One region of the Paenibacillus sp. JT31N7 genome, then DNA from elsewhere that is predicted to be linked to it. Evidence: riboswitches for the same ligand, from Rfam matches in the RefSeq annotation. Region 1 holds a riboswitch; each other region holds the start of a gene.
What was found. A riboswitch is a leader RNA that binds a small molecule or an ion and turns the genes downstream of it on or off. The one in region 1 is predicted to bind cyclic di-AMP.

Region 1 (5,738 bases):
CCGCCGGTTGCCGGGTCTTGACACCATGCTGTTAGGCCATGCTGCACCGTGACGAATCGTTTCGCACCGCGTGGCGAGGCGCCGCATGACAGGGCGCAATCATATGGTCCGTGTCTGCGCCGGGATATCAAAAGCCTTCGGGCGGCTAGCTGCAGGCAGGCGGACGGGCGGGTTCACTGCCGGCGCTTCAGACAAAACCGCCGCCCATCTAGACGGGCCGCCGGTTCTGCCTGCCTCCGCTCACAAATCTCAGCTTGTGGAGCCAGGAAACCGCAAGGGCGACGGCGGCTGGCAGCGCCATATACAGCAGGCCGAGCGCAGGCGTGCTTGCTGCCAGTCCTTGGCCCGTGAGAAGGGACAAGCCCATAAGGATGCTGTCCATGGCCGTATGGGCGAACAGGGCGGTCAGGAAGCCGTACCGCAGGAAGGCGTAACCGAACACGAGGCCGAGCACCGTGACTTCGATCAGCCTCGTATACACCGGGTAGATCGGGTAGGCGGTGTGTCCCGCCGCCCAGATGAGGCTGGGCAGAAGCACGGCCAGCCATTTGAACTTGAGCAGCCTGCTGAACAGAGCGATGCCGAGCAGCCGGAAGGTGGCCTCCTCGGAGATGCCCGCGGCCCAAGCCATCAGCGGAAGCAAAGCGGGCTGCAGCATGTTGCGGGGAGAGGACATCGGGTCGTTCACCGACCAGACGCCGAAGCCTTTCTCCGCCACTAGGAACAGCACCTGCTGGAGGCCGAGCAGGAACAGGCAGAGCAGATACCCCTGCACCATGCTGCGGGTTACGCGCGAACCGAAGTCGGCTTCGCGCCAGCGGGGCATGACGGACTTTCCTTCGCGTCTCCACAAGGCTTCGCCCGCCGTGAAAGAGAAGTAGACGGCGGCGGCCATCAGCAGCGTAACGAAGTTGATCAGCCCGATCGAAAGCATCGCTTCCTGGCCGCTTCTCGTCAGCGTGCTGCCGGCTTTGTAAGCCGGATACATGTTGATGTTGTTCATGACGTAGATCACGGCATACACGGCCGTTAGCAGGACGCCCCGGGAAAAATCGACCGTCCTCCATTTAAGGACGGTATAACCGAGGGCAATCAGAGCCATCAGGCCGTTCCCCCACAAGCTGATGCGGGTCCACATGGAGGCGGTATCCTCCTGGTGCTCCAGCCAAGACGTGAAAGCGGCGGGGAGCCGGAACGACTGGGTGAACGAGGAAACGGAGGTTCCGTCCAGCTTCACGCCGATCGTCAGTCTAGCGTCCCCGATAGGTTCTTTCTCCCGCTCGAACAGCAACAGGCCGGACTTGGCGGCCGGAGGGCTGATTCGCTTGAACTCCGCCTCTTCGTATCCCTGCCGGGCTATCGCTTCCCGAGCGGCCTTTTCCGCATCCGCCGCGGACACGGCGGCCTGGGCTTCGCCGCCGATGCCGGACCAGCCGATTACGGCTTTCGTGGTCATATGGATATCGATGATCCACTTCCGGACCGAGGGGGGAGCCTCGGCGACTTCCACCCGGTAGTAATCGACGGGCACCCGGCCGGCGTAGCTTTTGTCATACAAAGTTTGAAGCTTCTCTTTGGTGAGATAACCGCTGAGTTCCTTCTCCGACTGGTAGCTGACGAAAGTGCCGGGAGACCCGCCGGCCGTAACGCCTCCGGTACCGGTTTCGGTATCGGCACCCAGCCTTTGCCGCAGCCATGCGACCGCTGCCTCCGCGGCTTGTTCTTTCGTAATGGAGGCAGGCGTTTCGTAAGGATCGGAATCGGCTGGAGCGGCCCCGGTATTATAGATGAAAACTACGGCTGCATATAGAAGGAATCCGGTCAGGGCGAGAAGCAGCAGCGGTTTATCCAGACCGTATTTTTTCATGGTCAGCTCCTTCTCCGATCGTTTTTTTAACCGTATCACAGTTTGCGTAAGGATGCCAATTCGTGACTCCCAGTTAGCTGCAGGAAGATTGTCTATGTTTCCCCCCGTAAAATCCGGTTAAAAGAGCTTTGTGCTTGTTTAATAACAGATATATAATGCGGAGGATTCATTTCTTCGCGCAACTTCATACGCCGAATTTCCGCAGGAAAACGGGGGAACCATACTTTGGGGTGAATTTTACCGCTTGTGCCTGAATAGGGCAGGGTAAATAGGGTGGCCTGTACATCCGAATCCGTCAGCTAACCTCGTAGGCGACAGCAGGAACCATAACCGAAAGGCAGTGGGTTTCCAGTGTCTTTTTTGTGCTTCATATAGGAGGAAATTATGTGTTGAAAAAGTCGAGATTTACGCCGCCGCAGATTCTCGTTCTCGGGTTTGCGCTCATTATTCTCGTCGGCTCCGGCCTGCTGATGCTGCCGGTCTCGTCAACGGACGGGCTGCCGCTTCCGTTCATCGACGCCCTCTTTACGGCCACCTCGGCTGCCTGTGTAACAGGTCTGGTCGTGGTAGACACCGGGACGCATTTTACGATGTTCGGGCAAATTGTCATCATTTCGCTGATCCAAATCGGCGGTCTCGGATTCATGAGTATGGCGACGCTGTTTGCCTTCATCCTGCGCAAAAAGATATCGCTCCGCGAAAGGCTGCTGCTTCAGGAAGCCTTGAACCAGGGCAGCATGGAAGGCATTGTCCGTCTTTTCCGGAAAGTACTGATCTACTCGCTGAGCATCGAAGGAATCGCGGCTGTCCTTTTTACCGCCCGCTGGTCGATGGATCTCGGGTTTCCGAAGGGGTTGTACTACGGCATCTGGCATGCCGTTTCCTTTTTCAACAATGCGGGGTTTGACCTGTTCGGTCCCATTACCGGCCCATTCTCCTCGCTGACCGCTTACGCCGACGATTTTATTACCAATGTAGTGACGATGGCGCTCATTGTTCTGGGCGGAATCGGTTTTATCGTGATGTCGGATGTGATGGATTACCGGAAAACGAAGAGGCTGACCCTTCACTCCAAGGTGGTGCTGAGCGCCACAAGCATTTTGATCGTGACCGGGGCGCTCGTTATTTTTATTTTCGAGTATTCCAATTCGAAAACGCTGGGTTCGCTGGACTTCGGCGGCAAGATTCTCGCATCGTTCTTTCAATCGGTCACACCGCGTACGGCGGGGGCGAACACGCTTGATCTCGCTTCTCTCCGCCAAGCCACTCAATTTTTCATGATCATCCTGATGTTCATCGGGGCTTCTCCGGGATCTACCGGGGGCGGTATCAAGACGACTACGTTTACGATGCTCGTAGGGGCAATCGTCGCGATGGTACGGGGAAAAGAAGATATCGTCTTCTTCCGCAACCGTCTCGGCAAGGAACGTATCCTGAAGGCGATCACTCTGACGATGTTTGCACTCTTCCTGGTTATTTTCGTTACCATGCTTCTGTCTACGACGGAAGATCACGAGTTTCTTATGATTTTGTATGAAGTGACCTCGGCATTCGGGACTGTAGGACTCACCCTGGGGCTGACCACGAAGCTTACCATGTTCGGCAAGGTAATGATCGCCCTCACCATGTTCGCCGGACGTCTCGGCCCTCTGACATTGGCGTATGCGCTGCAGCCTAAAGCCGAGAAAGAACTGTATCGTTATCCCGAAGGAAAAATCACGATAGGTTAAGGAGAAACAAACAATGGCTTCCATTCAATATGCAGTTATCGGACTCGGACGCTTCGGTTCCAGCTTGTCCCAAGAATTGACTCAGCTCGGGCATGAGGTGCTGGGCATCGACAGAGATGAAGAAAAAGTGGACGAGATGAGCGACAAGCTCACTCATACCGTAGTTGCGGATGCGACGGACGAAGAGGTCCTCCGCTCGCTCGGCGTCCGCAATTTCGACTGTGCCGTCGTGGCTATCGGGGACAACATCCAGGCGAGTATCATGGCGGCCATCCTGCTCAAAGAGCTTGGCGTCAAAACGGTCGTCGCTAAAGCGCTGACGGATCAGCATGCCAAAGTGCTCGAGAAAATCGGCGTGGACCGAATTATTTTCCCGGAGCGGGATATGGGCGTGCGCGTAGCTCATCAGCTTGTGTCTCCGAATCTTCTCGATTACATCGAATTGTCCAAAAACTATACGATCGCCGAACTCGTCGTTTCCCGGCGTATTTCCGGCCTGACCCTCAAAGAACTCGATCCGCGGGCCAAGTACGGCTGCAGTATCGTCGCCATCAATAAAGCGGACGATGTGATTATCGCGCCTACCGCCGAAGATGTCCTGCACGAGCAGGACGTGATGGTCGTTATCGGCACGAAGGAGCAAATCGATGCGTTTGAGAGCCGCGTGATCCGGTAGGAAGCGGGAAAGGGGCGTATCGCATGGAGAATGCTTTGACACAGCTCATTGACTATGAGCTGTATTTATTTATCCTGATTGTGGTTCTGGGCATGCTGTTCGGCAAATTGGCGGGGTGGCTCCGCCTGCCCGATGTGGCTCTTTTTCTGATCGCCGGGATGATTTTCGGGCAAGCGTTTCATTGGATCGCCGAACCGAGCAGTTCGCTGACCAACCAGTTCATCCTCGTCGTAGGCTCCACGCTCATTTTGTTCGACGGAGGGCGCAATATCCGGCTGAGCGGACTGAAGCATGTCTGGATCTCCGTCACGCTGCTAAGCATACCGGGCGTCATTCTTACGTGCGGGGCGGTCGCGGCCGCTTCCCACTGGTTTCTCGGCCTGCCCTGGCTGCACGCGCTCCTTCTTGGGGCCATCATCTCTTCCACCGATCCGGCTACGCTCATTCCCGTGTTCAAGCAAGTGAGAATCCGGACCAAGGTGCGAGAGACGGTGGAGAGCGAATCGGCATTCAATGACGCTACGGGCTCCATTCTTACCTTCTCGCTGATTGCTATTCTTCTGGGAACGGAGCACGTATCCGTCGCTTCAGGGGCATGGCAGTTTGTCAAAACCGCGCTGGGCGGGCTGGCGGTCGGCGCGATTATCGGGTATGCGGGAGCCTTTTTGACCGCTCACGTGAAAATCGGCTTTCTGCGCGATTACGCGACGATCCTGATGCTGGCGGCCGCTCTCGGCTCTTACCTCGCGGGTGAACATCTGGGGGTCAGCGGTTTTATGGCTACGTTTACGGCCGGGCTGATCTGGGGGAATTCCGACGTATTTAAGCTGCATATGGAGGACAAAAAGCAGGAGATGTCCCATTTCTCGGAAAATGTGACCGTTCTGATGCGCATGCTGATTTTTATCCTGCTCGGCAGCCAGGTCAATTTTCCGCTGCTGCTCAAGTATTTGTGGCCGAGTCTCGGCATTATTTTCGTGTTCATGTTTATCGCCCGTCCGTTGGTCGTGCTTGTCTGCACACTGCCGGACCGCAAAGCGAAATGGACCTGGAGAGAGATTGTCTTCATGTTTTGGGTGAGGGAAACCGGCGTTATTCCGGCGGCGCTTTCCGGCATGGTGGCAGGGCTGGGCATCGCCCATGCGGATCTGATCGCTTCGGTTACGTTTATGGCGGTGCTGATCACAATCCTGTTCCAGGCCAGCACCACGGGCTTTGTGGCGCGTAAATTGGGCCTTGAGGAGGACAGCGGCGGCGAAGGCGCGCATGGCTTACCGCATGCGAAGCCGGGGCCGCAATAATGGAAGAAATTTTTCTTTCGGACGATAAAAAAGGAAATCGCCTCTGCTTGCAGGGGCGGTTTTTTGGCGAAGGCTTTGTTATCCTTGAGTGTTGATTTTTGTCCAAAAGAAAAACCGCTCAATTCGGGCGGTTCATTCTTCTTTGGCTTGTGAATTTTTTCCCT
Region 2 (5,738 bases), on a different contig from region 1:
AACGAGGGCTCGACTTCTTCCCGGCTGGACGAAAACCGTTTTATCCCGCACTCTCTAAGCGAAGTTCCAGGTCCGTCATCCGTACCAGGTCCGGCAATATTCCAGCCTACGAAAGATCCGGCGATCCAGAAGAAAAACGCCGCGACTCCTTCGGCATCACCGGCTACTCCGGTCCCTTCGCCTTCCGTACCCGTAAAACCTAAACAAGCAGCCGCTCCTAAACCGGAACCGAAAAAGAAAGACGTTCCCGTTCAGAAGCATCATCAGGAAGCGAACGCCCTTCAGAAAACGGAGCAGCGCAAGCTGAGCTTAGCCGAGATTCATCACAAGTACCCTGCGGTTTTCCGGATGAGAGGAACCTCCCAAGGAAAAAAAATCGCGCTCACGTTTGATGACGGGCCCGATCACAAATATACCCCGCAAGTGCTCGATATTTTGAAAAAGCATCGGGTGAAAGCGACCTTTTTCGTGATCGGGAGCCGCGCTAAGGCACATCCCGAGATTATCGACCGGATGGTGCGGGAGGGTCACGTCGTAGGCAACCACTCGTACACCCATCCTTTTATGCCCAAACTGACCGCCTCGGAATTTTCTTCGCAAATTATGCGTACCCAGGACGTCATCAAACAGTTGACCGGATATACGCCCAGACTTGTGCGGCCTCCTTACGGAGCCATCAATGAAGAGCAGGTACGCTGGATGTCCGACCATCGCCTGATGGTCATGAACTGGGATGTGGATTCTCTGGATTGGAAAGGATTATCGGGCAAGCAGGTATACCGCAACATTGTGACCAAAGCCCGGGCCGGTTCAGTCATACTGCAGCACAGCGCGGGAGGTAACGACAAGCACGATCTCAGCGGTACAGTCACTGCTCTTCCCGATTTGATCCGTTCCTTGAAATCGAGCGGATACAAGCTGGTCACGGTGCCGGAGCTGATGGGAATTTCCAAGGGTCTGTAACGCACAAAAGACGGGAGCATTCGCTCCCGCCTTCTTTTCGGCTCCTATTATTTAAGAATGTACACTTTCACACTTTGATAGCCAAAGTTATTTACTTTCTCCTTGGAGCCCGGAACGAAGATATCGATCCGATTGCCTTTGATCGCGCCGCCGATGTCCGTCGCTTTGGCGATCATTCCCTTGGCCGGGAGGCCCGGGAAAGCATAACCCGTTACATATACGGTGGAGCCAAGCGGAATAACTTTCGGATCGACCGCGATGGTGCCAACGGTCAGTTTGTTGCCGTAGTAATCGATTCCGGCATATCCGCCGTTCTCGCTTGGGTCCGCGGAATAAGCGGATGCCTTGATAGAAAGCGCTTTTTTGTATTGAACCTGTTTGCCCGCCGCGGTTGTCAGCGTCTGCCCGGATTTTGCGGAAGCCGATGCGGCTTTGGCAGCCGGTTTCTTAACGGCCTTATTCTCCGCGCTTTTCTTCGGCTCGGAAGCCTGCGGCTTGCTGCTCTTCTGAAGAGCCCCCGAAGGTTTTATGGAATCCGCTTGGCTTGGCGAAGCCGGTGCCTGCGCCGGAACTTTTAACGTCGCTTTTAAAGCTTTAAGCTGCTCAGGAGCCGCTTCCCCCGCAATTTTCAGCTCGCTGCCTGCCGGCAGGCTAAGCGGATCCGCATCGGGATTTAACGATAAGAGGTCAAGAACGTCCATATTCATTTGGGAAGCGAAGTTCCACATGGAATTTGGCTCGGATAATACCAGAGTTTGATTTTCCGGTGTCAGGAAGGATTGGGCAAGTTCCGAATCGGCTGCTTGTCCTACCGTATCGGCAATGCCGGCGGCGATCTCCTGATAAGATTTGGCCAGTTTCCAAAACATCAGACCGTCGTTTTTAGCCGCTTCCGTTTCAGCCGCCTGCGACTGGAATGCGGAAGATGCCGCCACCACTGCACCTAGTAGCAGAGTAGCGCAAGTTTTTTTCCAATGATGCTTTAAAGCCATAGTTGATGTACGCTCCTTCTCGGTATTGCCTACGAGGTTAGCTGTCGGGTTTGGACTGAGAAGTCGCCCACGCTGTTGCCAGCGATTCACCCCTATCGGACGCCGCAGTCATGCGATACGGTTCCGAAGTAAATCATCCCCCGCACCTCATCCTCCCCTGGAAAATCCGGGAAACGATTGAAGTTTCGGCTCTTTACACAAGCTATCACATACATCTTTAGAAACAAACACACACAAATTGGTAAAAACCGACCTTTTCATTTTTTTAATCCGCCGGATAACCTGCTGCAAAAAGCTGATTCTTCAAGCCTATTTGAAGCCTGTTCCGCCCTTTAAACCGAAAAAATCAAAGGGAGAAAATTAACGTTATGCTCAGCGCACGCTTATGTAATTCTCATCTATTTCTCAGAAAAACCATCATTTATTCACCTTGCGGCCAGGTAATTCATCCCATAGGAGGAAACCTTTATTTGGCGATTCGTTTGCTTTCTCTCGGCTTTTCTTCGATTTTTACGGCTGCCTGGCTTCGTACCGATTCTACAGTCGGACGTTTCTTTCCCTCGTAAATATCATCGAAAGGACGAAACGGCACGTTATCGGACCGGTCAAATTCCTTCGGTTTGCGCAGACCTAATGATGCCGCTAAAAGAACTAACATGCCGATCAGCAGGCTTAATGTAATCCCCATGAATAGCAGCCTCCTTTCGATTCCAAAATCTAGGTTCTATTCCTAATTCTTAAGCAACTTATTCCAGTTTATCATACTTATAGGTAAAATGTGGTATTTATTTGCTTGAAATAGACGATTTTTTTAAGATTTTTCGTAAGTACGACATAATTCTTGCCTATTTCCAGCTTTTTAATAAAAATTCTTACTAGACGCCGACGCTTTAAACAGACTGTTTAGCTATAACTTGTATATAAGTAAGACACCTTCAGAAGGGGAAACGTTCCGGAAAAATTAGCAATCTTATTCAATTTTTCCATATCCATTGACTATCGGTCTTTCCCCGGCTTTAAAATTATCCGAAAAAAGACGGGTTTCCCCGTCTTTTTGTCCAGGCCGCTAGAAAATTTTCTGGGCAGCCCTTTCGTCTTTAAGTATTTCCACCGCTTCGCGGAATCGCATCGAGTGGACGATTTCCCGTTCACGCAGAAATTTCAGGCCATCCTGAAGATCGACGTCGTCCGTCAGATCGATGAGCCACTGATACGTGGCGCGGGCCTTTTCTTCCGCTGCGATATCTTCGTAAAGGTCGGCGATGGGATCGCCCTTGGCTTGAATGTAAGCTGCCGTCCACGGTACGCCGGCCGCATTTTGGTAATACAAAGCCGAATCGTGATTGACGTAATATTCGCCCAGACCCGCGGCTTTCAGTTGGTCGGGGGTAGCGTCTTTCGTAAGCTTGTAGATCATCGTGGCAATCATCTCGAGGTGAGCGAATTCTTCTGTCCCGATGTCATTCAACACCCCGATCACTTTGTCCGGAATGGTGTAACGCTGGTTCAAGTAACGCAGCGCGGCGGCAAGTTCCCCGTCCGCACCCCCGTACTGCTCGATCAGAAGTTTGGCCATGTGCGGATCGCATTTGCTTACACGAACCGGATACTGCAGTTTTTTCTCGTAAATCCACATTGGAATCCCCCGTCTCCTTAAGCATATCCGTGCTTGATCTTCCGGCCAGGCCGTTCATACAGTTCCCTCTACACACGTTACACCTGCCAAGGCCAGGGAGCTTCGGCCCACTCCCAAGTCTGCTGCGGCAGCGCATTTTGCCCGTATTGCAGAAGCGGTCCGTACAAACGCTCGTATTCCAGCGCGATTTGCTTCCGTTTTTGGGAAAATTCGTTGAACTGCTGCAGAGCATTGGCATCTTCGGGATGGGTGTCCAGGTACAAAGTCAATTCGACCAGTACGAAATCGGCCGCTTGCAGGTCGTGCAGAAGCCGGTAATAATTGTCATCCATTTGTTTTTGCATATGGTTGTCGTTCCCCTCTCTTTCGCTTTCGGACCGGATCAGCATCTGGGTTCGTAGCTGCTGTACAGTTCCGGCCAAAGGGTACCTAGCTTCAATGCCTCATAAGGGCTAAACTGCGGCAGGCACATGGGCTGGAACTGGATAAACAGGTGCGGCGGAGTTACGTACGTTTTGACAAGCTTCGGCGGACAGGGATCGAACGGCCCCACGAAGGGGTGATACATGCGGACTTCAGGATACAATGTGCTTCCTCCTTGTAACCGGTAATGGTGCGGCTCTGCAATACCATATGGCATTCGCCCAGGAGCGGTATGGGCGGGCGCCCAGATTCATGAAATAAAAGCGGAATAATCCGCAAGGTTGTCATCTCTATCGGCTCTATGAATATCTTATGATTGAAAGAGAGACGATCCGGGGAAGCTTTTTCCCCTTTAAAAAGGAGTGAGATGGCATGACACATCATCTGAAAGCTCCCCTTCTGACCCCGCCTCCGCAGCAGATGGAATACAGCGGGTATACCGTGCCTTTGTATTCAACCGCCGGGATAATGGCAGGCGCGGATACGTCCCCCGAAGCTCTGTTGGAGCTGCGGAATCTGCTTATCCAATCGGGCGTCAAGCGCATTGTTCCCTGCAAGGACTGGCATTCCGCCGCTAAAATGCCGTTGGCCGTTTATATCGGCAAGCTGCCCGCCGATCCCGCCGTACTGCGGGAATTCCGAAGCCGGCGCAGCGGCGACCCCCTCGGAATTCCCGAAGAGGGCTATACCCTTGCGGCACGCCGCGGCAGACGCGGCGGAAGCATAATCGTGCTGGCGGGCGCGGATCACACCGGCACTCTCTATGCCGTCCGTACGCTTAGGCAGCTCATCCGCAAAGGCCCGATGATGGCCGCTGTGCAGGCTATCGCGATCCGGGACTTCCCCGCTTTCCCCGTACGGGGCGTTGTGGAAGGGTTCTACGGCGGGCCGTGGTCTCCGGACGACCGGGTTAATCTGATCGCTTTCCTCGGCGATCATAAAATGAATACGTACCTATACGCTCCGAAAGATGATCCGTACCTGCGCGGGCGCTGGCGGGAACCTTACCCGGAGGAAGAACTCCGCCATATCCGCAGATATGTGGATGCGGCCGAAAAAGCCGGTGTCCGTTTCGTTTACGCCCTCTCGCCCGGGCTTGATATTTGTTTCTCGTCGAACGAGGAATTTCAGAAGCTGGCTGCCAAAGCCAGCCAGATGTGGACGCTTGGAGTCCGCCATTTCTCTCTGCTTATGGACGATATTTTCCAGAATCCCAACTGTGCGGACGATGTACAGAAGTTTGGCGGAGACGAGAGCCCCGCTGCGGCTGCGCAGGCTTATCTGCTGAACCGGTTCAACCGCGAGTTCGTGCAAGCGCATCCCGGAGCCTCCAGGCTCATTACGGCGCCGACGGAGTATTACCAGGACGGCTCCAGCCCTTACCGGAAGCGCTTTGCCGAATTGGTAGATCCGGGTATACTCGTCTGCTGGACAGGGATCGGCATCGCTCCGGCGGTTATCACCTCGGGGGAAGCCGAGCGGATTCACAAGGTGTTCAATCACGATATGCTCTTGTGGGATAACTACCCGGTGACGGATTATGTCCGCGAGAAGCTTTTTCTCGGGCCTCTGGAGGGCCGCGATGCCGAGCTGCACAAGCACGGCCAATTCGGTTATTTGTCCAATCCGATGGAGCATTTGCAGGCCTCTTTGCTTGCTTTGTTCACCTCAGCCGAGTATGCCTGGAAGCCCGAAGCATATGAACTCTGGGAATCCTGGGAAAG
Region 3 (5,738 bases), on a different contig from region 1:
CGGCCGATAATGCCGATCCGGTCGTCCGGCAGCACAATGTAGCTGAAATCATGGATGAGTTCATGACCCTCGTAGCCTTTGCTCACCTGCTTGAGCTCGATGACTTTGCGTCCGAGGCGGCTGCCCGCCAGCGCCATATCGAGCTTGGCCGCAGGCCCGTCGACTTTGCGGTCGCGCAGCTCCTCCGCCCGTTCGACGCGGGCTTTCTGCTTCGTCGTGCGGGCTTTCGCGCCGCGGTGCAGCCAGGCAAGCTCTCTGCGGAGCAGATTGCGGCGCTTGTCTTCGCTGGAGGCTTCCCGCTCCATGCGCTCGGCCTTTTTTTCCAGAAACGTCGTGTAATTGCCTTCATAGCTGTATATGCTTCCGCGGTCGAGCTCCAGAATGCGGCTGGTCACTCGCTCCAGGAAATAGCGGTCGTGCGTGACGAGCAGCAGAGCGCCTTTCCATTTGCTTAAAAATTGCTCCAGCCAGTCCACCGTCTCGTTGTCGATGTGGTTGGTAGGCTCGTCGAGGATAAGCAGGTCGGCGGGCTGGATCAGCACGCGGGCCATCGCGACACGCTTCCGCTGGCCGCCGGACAGCTCGCCGACAGGCTTGCCGAATTCCGTGATGCCCAGCTTCGTCAGGACTGTCTTCGCCGTTGTGCCGGCCTCCCAGGCGTCCAGCTCGTCCATTCTCGCCTGCACCCGCATCAGCTTCTGCTGGACAGCCTCGTCCTCGGGGCTGCTCTCAAGCGCCGCAAGCGCCTGCTCGTAGTCGCGGAGCACCTTCATAAGCGGCGTTTCTCCGTAGAAAACCTGCTCCAGAACCGTTGAACGTTCATCGAACTCAGGCTGCTGCGGCAAGTACTCCACCCGGAAGTGATTGGAATGAACGATCGATCCGGAGTCCGGCTTTTCCAAACCGGCCAAAATTCTCAGCAGGGAAGACTTGCCGGTGCCATTGACACCGATCAGGCCGATCCGCTGCTTTTCCGAGATCGTAAAGGAAATATCGTCGAAGAGAACTTTCTCTCCGTAAGTTTTTACTAGATGTTCGGCATGAATAATACTCATGAGTTCCTCCGTCCTTAAGCGGTCGCGCCAAATGAATCCGGCTGCCCTCATGCCCGCCGTTCGGCGTTTTGGATGAGACCAGCCGGATGTACAAATCGAGTTCGCCGAATTAAACCGGGCTGACCGGATTTTCCGGCTGTCCGGGGTCGCTAGCTGCTGCGGCCGGATGCAAGATATATTGCAGCAGAAGAGAAGCCGTTCCCGCGATGGCGTCCACATGCGTGCGTTCCATGCCATGCGAGGCATGAACGCCCGGTCCGATCAGCGCCGCACGGATGTTGCTGCCTCCGCGAAGAGCCGCCGAAGCGTCCGAACCGTACTGCGGATACACATCCACTACGTGCCGGATGCCGGAATGTTCGGCGAGGCGGATAAGCTGAGAGGTCATCGCGTAGTCGTAAGGACCGCTGGAATCTTTTGCACAGATGGAGACGTCCTGCTCGGTGCAGGTCAGATCGTCCCCCATGGCTCCCATGTCGACGGCAAGGAGCTCGTCAATGTCGGCCGGGATGTAAGAAGCCCCGTGGCCGACTTCCTCGTAAGTGGTCAAAATGATTTTAACGGTGCAGGCCGGTTCGATCAGCTCGTTCTTTAGAAGATCCATAAGCGCGAACAAGGCGGCCACGCTCGCTTTATCGTCGAGATGACGGGATTTGACATACCCGTTCTCCAGCATGCGAACCCGCGGCTCGAAGGAGACGAAATCCCCGACACGAATTCCCAGTTTCTGCACCTCTTCGCGATTGAAAGCCAGTTCGTCCAGGCGCACTTCCATATTCTCCTCGACGCGCTTGTGGTCTCTCGCATCCGGAAAAACGTGAACCGAAGGCTTGGTCGTTAAAATGGTGCCTTCATAGCTGAGTCCCTGGCGGGTATGAACGCGGCAGTACTCGTTTTCGATGGCGGCCATCATAAAACCGCCCACCGATGTAAGGCGCAGACGCCCGTTGTCCTTGATGGACCGGACCATCGCACCGAGCGTATCCACATGGGCCGAGAGCCCGATCGTGTAATCGCTCCGTTTACCCGGAATCGTGATGATGCCGCAGCCTTTATTCGTCAGTTCCAGCGTATAGCCAAGCTTCTCGGTTTCCGCCTTCACTTTATCCATAATGTGATGGGTGTATCCGCTCGGACTCGGCGTTTGCAAAAGCATGTCCAGCACTTCGAGCAGATACGTTCTGTTTACTTGCTCCATAAACTCAACCTCTCCTTTTTTAACCCGGTGCGAGTAGTGTCGCCCAATCGAACCGTTTAGCGGCATTCTCACCGCCTGAACGGCGGCCGGTTTCCGTTTGTGAGCGCTATGTAAAGTCTTGCTTCTACTTAATACCCCGAAACTCCCTCTATCCATCAGTCCTAAAACAAGCGTCAGTTTTGACTTGCGTGCATCAATTTTCACTCGCAGATAGGCGATGGTTTTATTTTCATGGAAATTTTTGCCGAATACCTTCATTTTAGAAGGAACTCTCCGGTTTAGTTTCTTGCAATATGATTGTAAAACCGGGTTCGGATTCCGAAATTTCCAGGCGGATTCGGCGTGCATTCAAAAGCGCCTCTTACAGGTGATACTACACTGTTTCCCCTCTGTTTTCAAACGATAAACCCGTTTAGCGGAAAACAATCCGGCCGTTACTGGAAAACTTTGAGCGGTGAAATCTAGCAAATCGCATGCTAGGATTAAAAGGCTTCTTCCGGGACGGAGCGCAGCACAGAGCGTCATGCCTGCTGCTCTTCTCAGGCGGAAAGCAAAAAAACAAGGCCGAAGCTTCTACGGAAGCACGGGGGAACCCATTTTTGGGGTGAAGCCATGATGTTCATGGCCGGGTGATTGCTCTTTGACCCGAATCCGTCAGCTAACCTCGCAGGCCGAAAAAGGAGAGATTCTAACTTGAAATCTATCAAAAAAGCAACTCTCGTTGGTGTTTTTGCCCTTACGTCCGTTTTCGCTACAGGCGCCGCATCCGCCGCGCCATGCAACGTTTCCGGCGGAGACACGCTTGCTGCTCTTTCGAACAAATACGGCATTGATCTCGCCTCTCTTCTCACATCCAATCCGCAGCCCAATAATCCGAATTTCATTTGGAAAGGCATGCAGATCGTCGTACCGGCTGCACCTCCCGCCGCGGAAAAACCGTCTGCCGAGACGCCGGTCGCACCTGAAAAGAAACCGGAGGCCCAGAAGCCTTCCGCACCTGCGGCAAAACCGAGCGCTCCCGTGAACACGACGAAACCGACAAAACCGACAACCAAGCCTTCCGCACCGGCTGCTGCTCCGACACCGAAACCGGCTGAAAAACCGGCCGCTTCCCAATCGGAATATGCGGATCAAGTCGTAACGCTCGTGAACCAGGAACGTGCCAAAGCCGGCTTAAAACCGCTTGCTTCCGACAGCGCGCTTGCCGCGATGGCACTGGATAAAGCGAAGGATATGTACACAAATAACTATTTCGATCACAATTCTCCAAAGTACGGATCTCCATTTGATATGATGAAATCTTATGGCATCTCTTATACGTATGCAGGCGAAAACATCGCCAAAGGACAGCGCACACCGCAGGATGTCATGAATTCCTGGATGAACAGCCAGGGTCATCGTCAAAACATTTTGAGCCCGAACTTCACAAAAATCGGAGTCGCTTACTACAACGGCGAATGGGTTCAAGAATTTATCGCGAACTGATTGATTTTGTAAATGCACAGATGCAAAATTTAAATTAAGGCAATAATTTTATCATACGATCCAATCTAAATGCAGCTATGTACATCGGCCGTTCCTTAAATGGAACCGGCCGCTTTTTTTTGCGTAAAAGGCAGGCTGTAAGGAGCCAAATGCCTGGGTCAAAAGTAAGGAGTCGTCATAATGATGCAGGCGTTGGGGAAACTAGGCTGGACGATTTTTTGAAGTAACGCACCTATAAAAAACAATCTATCCATCGCAAACATTAAGATCAGGGGATTCTGTAGTAGAGCTATGATCATTATACGTTATTTTTATATTCTTTCAGATAACAACCTTACTGTGGCATTAAGCTAATCGGAAGGAGAGTTCCGCCGTTGAATGACATCGGAACAAAGGAATTCGCTCACCTTGAGATGATGATCATGACTTTCACGTCGCTTGTACTGTCGGCGGCTAAAACTATAAAAGAACCCGCCGCGATAAACGGCAAGTTCTTACGGATATAACTGATTTTTTGAAAAATTAGCTTTCAAAGTCTACGCATGGAGCAACGCCGTCTTTGGCTTCACCCATATAGGCGAGCACATCCTGATGGACGGGGTGCACATTGTATGCTTTGAGGTCTTCAAGAGAGTTAAACTTGGTGATCAAAACCAGATCATAAGAGCGTTCGGAATGGATTACATCCGCCCCTACTTCGATATGCAGCAGTTCGGAAATTTTACCTTCCATGTTTTGAAGTTTGGCTCTTGCTTGTTCCACGGACTCCGGGCTGCGGTCTTTAAGCTTGAAAAACACGACATGTGTAATCATTGGGCATTCTCCTCTTTCCCGTTTCTTCAACAACCTGTCCATTATATCATTAACGTTACGGGACCGGAACACATCAGCAGGTTCTGAAGCTAAATTCGGTGTGAATGATCCGCACGATATCACCGTCTTTCAAAGCGACCATTTGGTAAGGAATCAGCATCCCGTCGTTTAAAAACGTACCGTTTCGCGAGCCGAGGTCTTTGACCGCGTACCCTTCCGGCGTCCGTAAAAACTGCGCATGAATCCGCGAGATTCCCAGCACATTTTCGATATAGTCGGCATCCCCTTCACCGCGCCCGATTATAAAAGAATCCGTATCGAGCAGAATCGTTTCTTTACGCCCTTCCCGCATAACTTCGAGTACGGGATGACGGAACTTTGCAGGTGGCGGTGCTAACTCTGCTCCGAGAAAAACCGTCTCGTCTGCGGTCGTCACCGCAGATAAAGGAGGAGCCAGGAGCGTCGTACGTTCGCCCAAACCGGCGTAGTACTGCTCAAGCGACACCGGCTCCCGTTCAGCCGCAGGCGGATACAGGCTGCTGCCGGGGGGTGCCGCTTCTTTCGATTGGCTGGTACGGCGGCGGGGAAAGCCGATAGCCAGCAGAACGTAAGCGGCATCCAGCGCCAGCAGCGTCGCTCCGCTGCTGATATACAGCAGCGGGGACCCGGGAGCGCTGAAATAAGCGTTCCAGATCATCCCGATGATCAGGAATGCGCCTCCCAGCGCGAGGATTTTGCCGCGGGACCCGCGAAGCGGTCCCGCAGGGGCAGCCGCTCCCGCGGGCGCGGAGTGCGCTGGGGGCGCTGTATGCGACTGCGGCGCTGCGTGCGATTCGGCATGCGGCTGCGCCGGGGTTTGCCCGGCCGTCTGCACGCCGGAACCGGTCCGCCGCCGTCTAAGCGGCGCCACCGCAGCAGGCGGCGGCACGATTGACGCAGCCGCGATTGGAGCTGCCGCAGCAGAATCATCGAAATCGCGGTCATTTCGCTCGTCCCGTTGGGACCGAGAAACGCGATTACCCCCCCATGTTCCTGACGGAGCTGCGGTATGCGGAGCTTCAGTAGGCGGATCAGGCGTTTCGGGAACAGCAGGAGTTACCGCAGCCCCCCTTGCGGAAAAGCGGGTTACATCAGCGCCGACCGCCGCGGGTGAACCTTTTGCAAAGGAAGCTGAAATCGAGGCCGCA
Region 4 (5,738 bases), on a different contig from region 1:
TCAAGCAGCCGTTCGCCGTTTGCGTGCTGTATGTGTACCAGTTTGCCTGGGGGATTCTGCTTTATAAATGGGTCCAATCCATTATCGTCCCCCTGCTCCACCGTTATCCGGCAAGCGATCAGCCCCAGAGCGCCATTCATTTGTTCGTGGCGGAAAGCCAGTTCCGACTTGTAAAAACGGATCTCATCCAGCCGTATCTCGAATGGTTTCTCATTCTGCTGGCCGTCCGGATGCTGATTAGTCCCATGCTGAACGCAGGCGTCCTGTACTCTCTGGAACACCGGCAGATGAATGCGGGTTACCGGTTTATGAAAGGAATACGCGAGCTTCTGCTGCCCTTCTTCCTCTATTATCTTCTTCAAACGGTCCTGGTGCTTGCTCCGCTCTACTGGCTGGCTCCCAAAGCACTTGCTTTGTTCAACGAAGCCTACGCATTCGAGCAGCTTCTCCTGTCCCTGCTTCCTTGGGCGGCTCTCTATGCCGTGTATGCCCTGCTCATTCAGCTTATCTTCCTGTTCCTGCAGTTCGGCCGGGCCTCCGAGGATCGACGTGGACTTCTCGCGGTGCTTCCGGTCGTGTTCCGCCAAGGCTTGCGGATCACGTGCAATGCCCTGCTGCTCATCCTGCTCGGCTTCCTTCTTGCCGTTGCGGCTACTACCGCATCCTATGTGTGGGCAGGCTTGACGGCCCTCATTATCCACCAGATATACCCCCTGGTCCGCACCTTTGTCAAAATGTGGTCCATCGCGGCGCAGCGTGAAATCTGGGAAAGCTACCGGACCTAGAAATGCCCGTTATTCTGCCCGTAAGCCGGGAGGCAAAACAGACGCGTCTCAATCGTCGGACCGTCTTATCAGCCGTTCTCTTTCCGGATGGTTCCGGCGCGATATCCGTCTCCCCCTGCCGTTCACCGGCCAGGGGGGTTTTTAGTTTCCATTTGCGTTTTTTTCAGCTATCATGGAAAGATAGAAGATAAAAGGAGGCATTACCGATGATATCCCCACGGACAAGCACCGTCGTGGCGGCAGTAATTGGCCTTTGTGTCGCCGCCGGGTCGTTCTTTTACGGACAGTCCGACGTTAAAGCCAAAGAGGTTGTGGCGATCGGTCACGACGTCCGCATTTCCAATCAGGCATTCGACAAAATGAAAGCCGAAGTCGACCTGGCCTTTCAAATGCAGGGCGCTCAAAACAATTTGACCAACGATCAGCTGCTCGATCTGATGCTTAAGGACGAGCTCTTCGTCCGTTACGGCCAGAAGCGCGGCGTCAAAGTCAAGGAAGCCGAAGTGAAGCAGGCTGTCGATCAGCAGCGCAAAGCGCTGGAAGCAGCCGGCCCCGAAGCGGCTCAGTTGAAAGAGATGCTCTACAAAAGCGCCGGCTTGACCGAAGCGACCTACTGGACCGATCCTAAAACCGTCAACCAGTACGCCAAATATCTCCTCCAGCAAAAAACGATCGAGTATCTCGTCAAAAAAGGCGAGCTGAAAACGCAGGAAGACCTCAACGCCCTGCAGGAAAAACTGCTTGCCGAAACGAAACCGGGGCTGCGCGTGAAGTTTCCGGATCAACCGAAGACTTAGATTGCCTCTAAGCTGAAAGACATGGAAAACCCGCCCTCTTTATACAAGAAGGCGGGTTTTTTGATCTATTTTTTGCCCTGAAATCCGACTAAATAACTGCTTTTGAAACTTTTTTGTAACTATTTTTAGTTTTTTGGAAGGAATTTCTGGACCTATGGCGAATATTTAGTGTCGAACAGAAAAAGATTGCCGAATTTCTTCTTAGACGAAAAGGAAGAGAACGGGGGATCCACTCTGGGTGAATTGATCTTGCAACAAAGGGATCATAGGGGACACCTTCTACCGAACCCTCCAGCTAACCTCGTAGGCACAGGAAGGAGCAACACAGTTGAAGAAAGTCTTGTTGTTTGTTTTGAGCTTGACCCTGTTTTTGAGTGTGGAAATCGGCAGCGCATCCGCGAAGTCGACGCTCAGCTCCACGATTGACGGATTGGTAGGGACGCCTTACAAGTATTCGGGCACATCGACCAGCGGTTTTGATTGCTCGGGCTTCACGTCCTACGTATTCGACCGGTTCGGCGTTGATCTGGCACGCACTTCAAAAGCACAGAACGGCCAAGGATCCTCGGTTGCGAAAAGCGATCTGAGACCGGGTGACCTGGTATTTTTTAACACCGACGGAAAAGGCATCTCCCATGTAGGTATTTACATCGGGAACAACAAGTTCGCCCACTCCGCCACGAACAAAGGTGTTACAAAGAGTGACTTGAGCGAATCTTACTATGCGAAACGATACGTTTCTGCACGCCGCGTTATCGGCGATGACCTTTTTAACAAGATCACTGCAGACTAGTAAGACGCACTCGTAATGGAACGCAGCATATACCCGAAAGGGAGCCCCGTAATCCAGGTTGCCGCCTGGCTTGCCGGGCTTCTTTTCATTTGCGCCGGTTTTCCTGTTACTATGAAGTTAGACGAAAAAGCAAGGAGCGTCCCTTCATTATGATCCTTTTTATTCATCGCAAAGATTTGCGGATTGATGACATGACTGCGTTTGATTACATTCACAGCTTGGGGCGTCCAAGCCTGCACATCCTGATTCTGGACCCTTTCCTTCTGCGCGACGGCCGGGAGCGGGAACACAGCGGAGTCAACTTCCTCCGTCACGTCTCCAGGCTGATCCGCGAATACCGGAAAGCGGGCGCGCATCTGGAGGTGCTTGCCGGCGAGCCTCATGCCGTGGTGGATCATCTGCTGGCCGAGCTCCCCATTGAAGAAATCGTCCTGCACGGCGACGTTACGCCCTATGCATTAGTACGTGACCGCAAACTGAAGGTTTCAGCTTCCGCCCGCGGCGTTCCGGTTACTACGCTGATCGACCATACTCTCGCCGATTTCGGGGATTTCCAGCACTTTGCGGAGCGCAGCACTCCTTACCAAGTATTTACCCCTTTTTATAAAAAATGGAACGCTTACATGCACCTTTTTTTCCGGCCGTCGTCGGCCGTCACCGTGCGCGATTTGCAGACACGGCCGCTGCCGGACCGCGAAGCCTGGTCCGCGCGATTTCCGCTTCCGCTGGACCCGGAAGCGGCCGGCACGGCGCCTGATCCCGCTCAGACTCTGAGCGGCTTTCTCGAAGGAGGTCTCCGCGCTTATGAAGCGCAAAGAGACCGGTACGCCTTCGAGACGACCAGCGGGATCAGCCGCCACCTGAACACCGGCGCGCTCTCCGTGCGCCGGGCGTATGAAGCCGCTCTCGGCAGCGAGCGGCACGAAGCCTGGACGCGCCAGCTGGCGTGGCGCGACTTCTACCTGTACCAGGCCGTCTATAACCCGGATTTCTTCGTCTACGAGAAGAAATTCGATTTCTCCGGCCTGGAGGACACGCTCTTCGAGCGGTGGTGCCGGGGGCAGACCGGCATTCCGGTCGTGGATGCGGCCATGGCGGAGCTGAACGCCACGGGGCACATGCCGAACCGGCTGCGGATGGTGACGGCCATGTTCCTGACCAAGAACCTGCGCTGTCCCTTCACGCTGGGTGAGCGGTATTTCCGGCGCAAGCTCGCCGATTACGACAACGTGCTCAACCGGGGCGGCTGGCTGTGGAGCGCTTCGCTCGGCTTCGACGCGTCTCCGTACTTCCGGGTGATGAACCCCGTCACGCAGTCGGAGACCCATGATCCGACGGGGATGTACATCCGGCGGTGGCTTCCCCGGCTCGCTCATCTGAGCGATAAGGAAATTCACAAGCCGCAGACGGACGCGATCGTCGATCTGAAGAGCTCCCGCGCCGCAGCGATCGAGATTTACAAGCAAATGCTGGCGGAAGCCAAACCTGCTGTCGGCCCGGGTCCGGCCGGAGCTTCCCGAAATGACTGCCCCCCTGTTTAAAGCTTCGTTCTTCGGGTAAATAGAAGTACGAGGTGATAAACATGGAAAATCCAATGGTGAAATGCAGCATTGCCAACTGCGAATACTGGGAGCAGGGCAATAACTGCAATGCGGAAGTTATTATGATCGAAGTAAACGCTCATTCGAACAAGCCACAACCGCAAGAACGGGACGGTCTGCCTTACGATTCCGGGCATCAGGATTCCGCCGAGGGCATCACCGACACCTGCTGTCAAACTTTCGAGGAACGTCATCATCACTAATTCAATCGAACTTTTCATTAAAAAATGAAAATGCCGACAGCAGAGGAACCGTAGAGTTCCCCTACTGTCGGCTTACAAAAATAATCCCGCTGAGCCAGCGGGTGATTAAGGCCGGACAGGCTTCATGCTGTCCGGCTTTTTTCGTGTGGAACGCTCCGCTTACTACCCCAGCCTTCTACGGGTCCCCTACCCTTTATCACTTACCAGCCGAGATCCAGTTTCTTTCCAGTCTCCACAAACGTTTTGATGGTGCTCAGCAGCATCCACCATGCGGAGTCCGTCTTCTCGTAGGATGGATGATTTTCAACCCACTCATCGTTGATCAGGGTCAGCTTGGTGCAGCCGCCGACCGGCTCCAGCTTAATGGTTACCCGCGTAGTGATATCCGCATGATTCGGATAATACGAAGGACCGGGATGTTCGATGTAACTTAGGACGCGGTTCGGCTCGTATTCCAGCACTTCTCCGTAAATGTGGACCGTCTGCTCGCCGTCATTGCCGGGTCCGATAAACCGGATAGATTCACCGGGGACATAAGAAGAATCGATCACACAGTCGAAAAAGATTTTACGGGTTTTTTCCGGCGTTACGAAAACATCCCACACCTGCTCCGGGCTGCCGTCGATATAAAAATGATAAGTAAGATCCATTGAAAATTCCTCCCTAGCCTAGTGTCGGCGTCTTGTGATAGCTTGTCTGTTTTGCTACCATCAACTTTACAGGGCCACGGCGCAAACGGATTGTAAAAAAGCGACATCTTCCCTGAGACTTCATCTGGAACGGAGGCGGCTCCGCATGAAACCCGAAGAGAATCCGGCCGTCATCAACAAAGGCATTTTAAATTATGAGATTGGCCGGCAAAAGTTCACCATTTCCCGAAGATTGCCCGCTCCGGAGCTGGCTTTTTTTATCCGGCATTACTGGCTGATTCATTGGGACTTGAGAGGACTTCCTTCCCATACCCAGGAGGTGATCCAGCCTCCCTGCTTTAATCTGGTCTTCGAAAGAAACAACACGCGGATCTACGGGACGAATAAAGGGAAAACATCGCAGCTTCTTGAGGGCCAAGGAGAAGTATTCGGCGTTTTGTTCCGGCCGGGCGGATTTTATCCGTTTTACCGGCGTCCGGCTTCGGAGTTGGTTAACCGCAGCCTGGCTTTCCGGGAGGTTTTCGGTATAAGCAGCCTTCCGCTGGAAGAGGCCATTTTCTCCAAACCGGATGAAGATGCGAAGGTAAGCTTCGTGGATGACTTTTTCAATAGAGAGCGGCCCCCGGCTGACGAACAAATCGAAATCGTCAATTCGGTGATCGATTATATTGCGGGACACAGGGAAATCAACCGGGTTGAGGACGTTGGAGCCAGGTTCGGCATTTCCTTAAGAACGATGCAGCGGTTGTTCAGCCAGTATGTCGGTGCCAGCCCGAAATGGGTGATCAAGAGATACCGGCTGCAGGATGCCGCTCTAATGGCGGATGCGGGAGGATCGCCGGACTGGTCGAAGCTCGCGGTAGATCTGGGCTATTACGACCAGGCTCATCTTATTAAAGATTTCAAAAC

Region 2: it holds a riboswitch for cyclic di-AMP, as region 1 does, so the genes downstream of both, AC58P5_RS12125 (3D domain-containing protein) here and AC58P5_RS09425 (TrkH family potassium uptake protein) in region 1, are expected to answer to the same signal.
Region 3: it holds a riboswitch for cyclic di-AMP, as region 1 does, so the genes downstream of both, AC58P5_RS17085 (CAP domain-containing protein) here and AC58P5_RS09425 (TrkH family potassium uptake protein) in region 1, are expected to answer to the same signal.
Region 4: it holds a riboswitch for cyclic di-AMP, as region 1 does, so the genes downstream of both, AC58P5_RS27455 (C40 family peptidase) here and AC58P5_RS09425 (TrkH family potassium uptake protein) in region 1, are expected to answer to the same signal.

The regions. Positions count from the first base shown of each region.
Region 1 is NZ_JCAUAT010000001.1:2,088,124-2,093,861, reverse strand. Features, by position in the region: gene AC58P5_RS09430 (CPBP family intramembrane glutamic endopeptidase) at 209-1,867, opposite strand; cyclic di-AMP (ydaO/yuaA leader) riboswitch at 2,047-2,196, shown strand; gene AC58P5_RS09425 (TrkH family potassium uptake protein) at 2,254-3,597, shown strand; gene AC58P5_RS09420 (potassium channel family protein) at 3,611-4,273, shown strand; gene AC58P5_RS09415 (cation:proton antiporter) at 4,297-5,574, shown strand; gene AC58P5_RS09410 (hypothetical protein) at 5,707-5,738, opposite strand, start outside.
Region 2 is NZ_JCAUAT010000002.1:402,871-408,608, forward strand. Features, by position in the region: gene AC58P5_RS12120 (polysaccharide deacetylase family protein) at 1-963, shown strand, start outside; gene AC58P5_RS12125 (3D domain-containing protein) at 1,011-1,955, opposite strand; cyclic di-AMP (ydaO/yuaA leader) riboswitch at 1,967-2,156, opposite strand; gene AC58P5_RS12130 (hypothetical protein) at 2,422-2,643, opposite strand; gene AC58P5_RS12135 (manganese catalase family protein) at 3,022-3,591, opposite strand; gene AC58P5_RS12140 (spore coat protein CotJB) at 3,669-3,935, opposite strand; gene AC58P5_RS12145 (spore coat associated protein CotJA) at 3,974-4,159, opposite strand; gene AC58P5_RS12150 (glycoside hydrolase family 84 protein) at 4,387-5,738, shown strand, end outside.
Region 3 is NZ_JCAUAT010000003.1:539,250-544,987, reverse strand. Features, by position in the region: gene AC58P5_RS17095 (ABC-F family ATP-binding cassette domain-containing protein) at 1-1,055, opposite strand, end outside; gene AC58P5_RS17090 (M42 family metallopeptidase) at 1,165-2,253, opposite strand; cyclic di-AMP (ydaO/yuaA leader) riboswitch at 2,806-2,941, shown strand; gene AC58P5_RS17085 (CAP domain-containing protein) at 2,947-3,738, shown strand; gene AC58P5_RS17080 (Dabb family protein) at 4,261-4,551, opposite strand; gene AC58P5_RS17075 (DUF6382 domain-containing protein) at 4,625-5,738, opposite strand, start outside.
Region 4 is NZ_JCAUAT010000013.1:26,574-32,311, forward strand. Features, by position in the region: gene AC58P5_RS27445 (hypothetical protein) at 1-785, shown strand, start outside; gene AC58P5_RS27450 (SurA N-terminal domain-containing protein) at 992-1,582, shown strand; cyclic di-AMP (ydaO/yuaA leader) riboswitch at 1,760-1,907, shown strand; gene AC58P5_RS27455 (C40 family peptidase) at 1,911-2,375, shown strand; gene AC58P5_RS27460 (cryptochrome/photolyase family protein) at 2,525-3,916, shown strand; gene AC58P5_RS27465 (DUF1540 domain-containing protein) at 3,958-4,179, shown strand; gene AC58P5_RS27470 (SRPBCC domain-containing protein) at 4,380-4,829, opposite strand; gene AC58P5_RS27475 (DUF6597 domain-containing transcriptional factor) at 4,975-5,738, shown strand, end outside.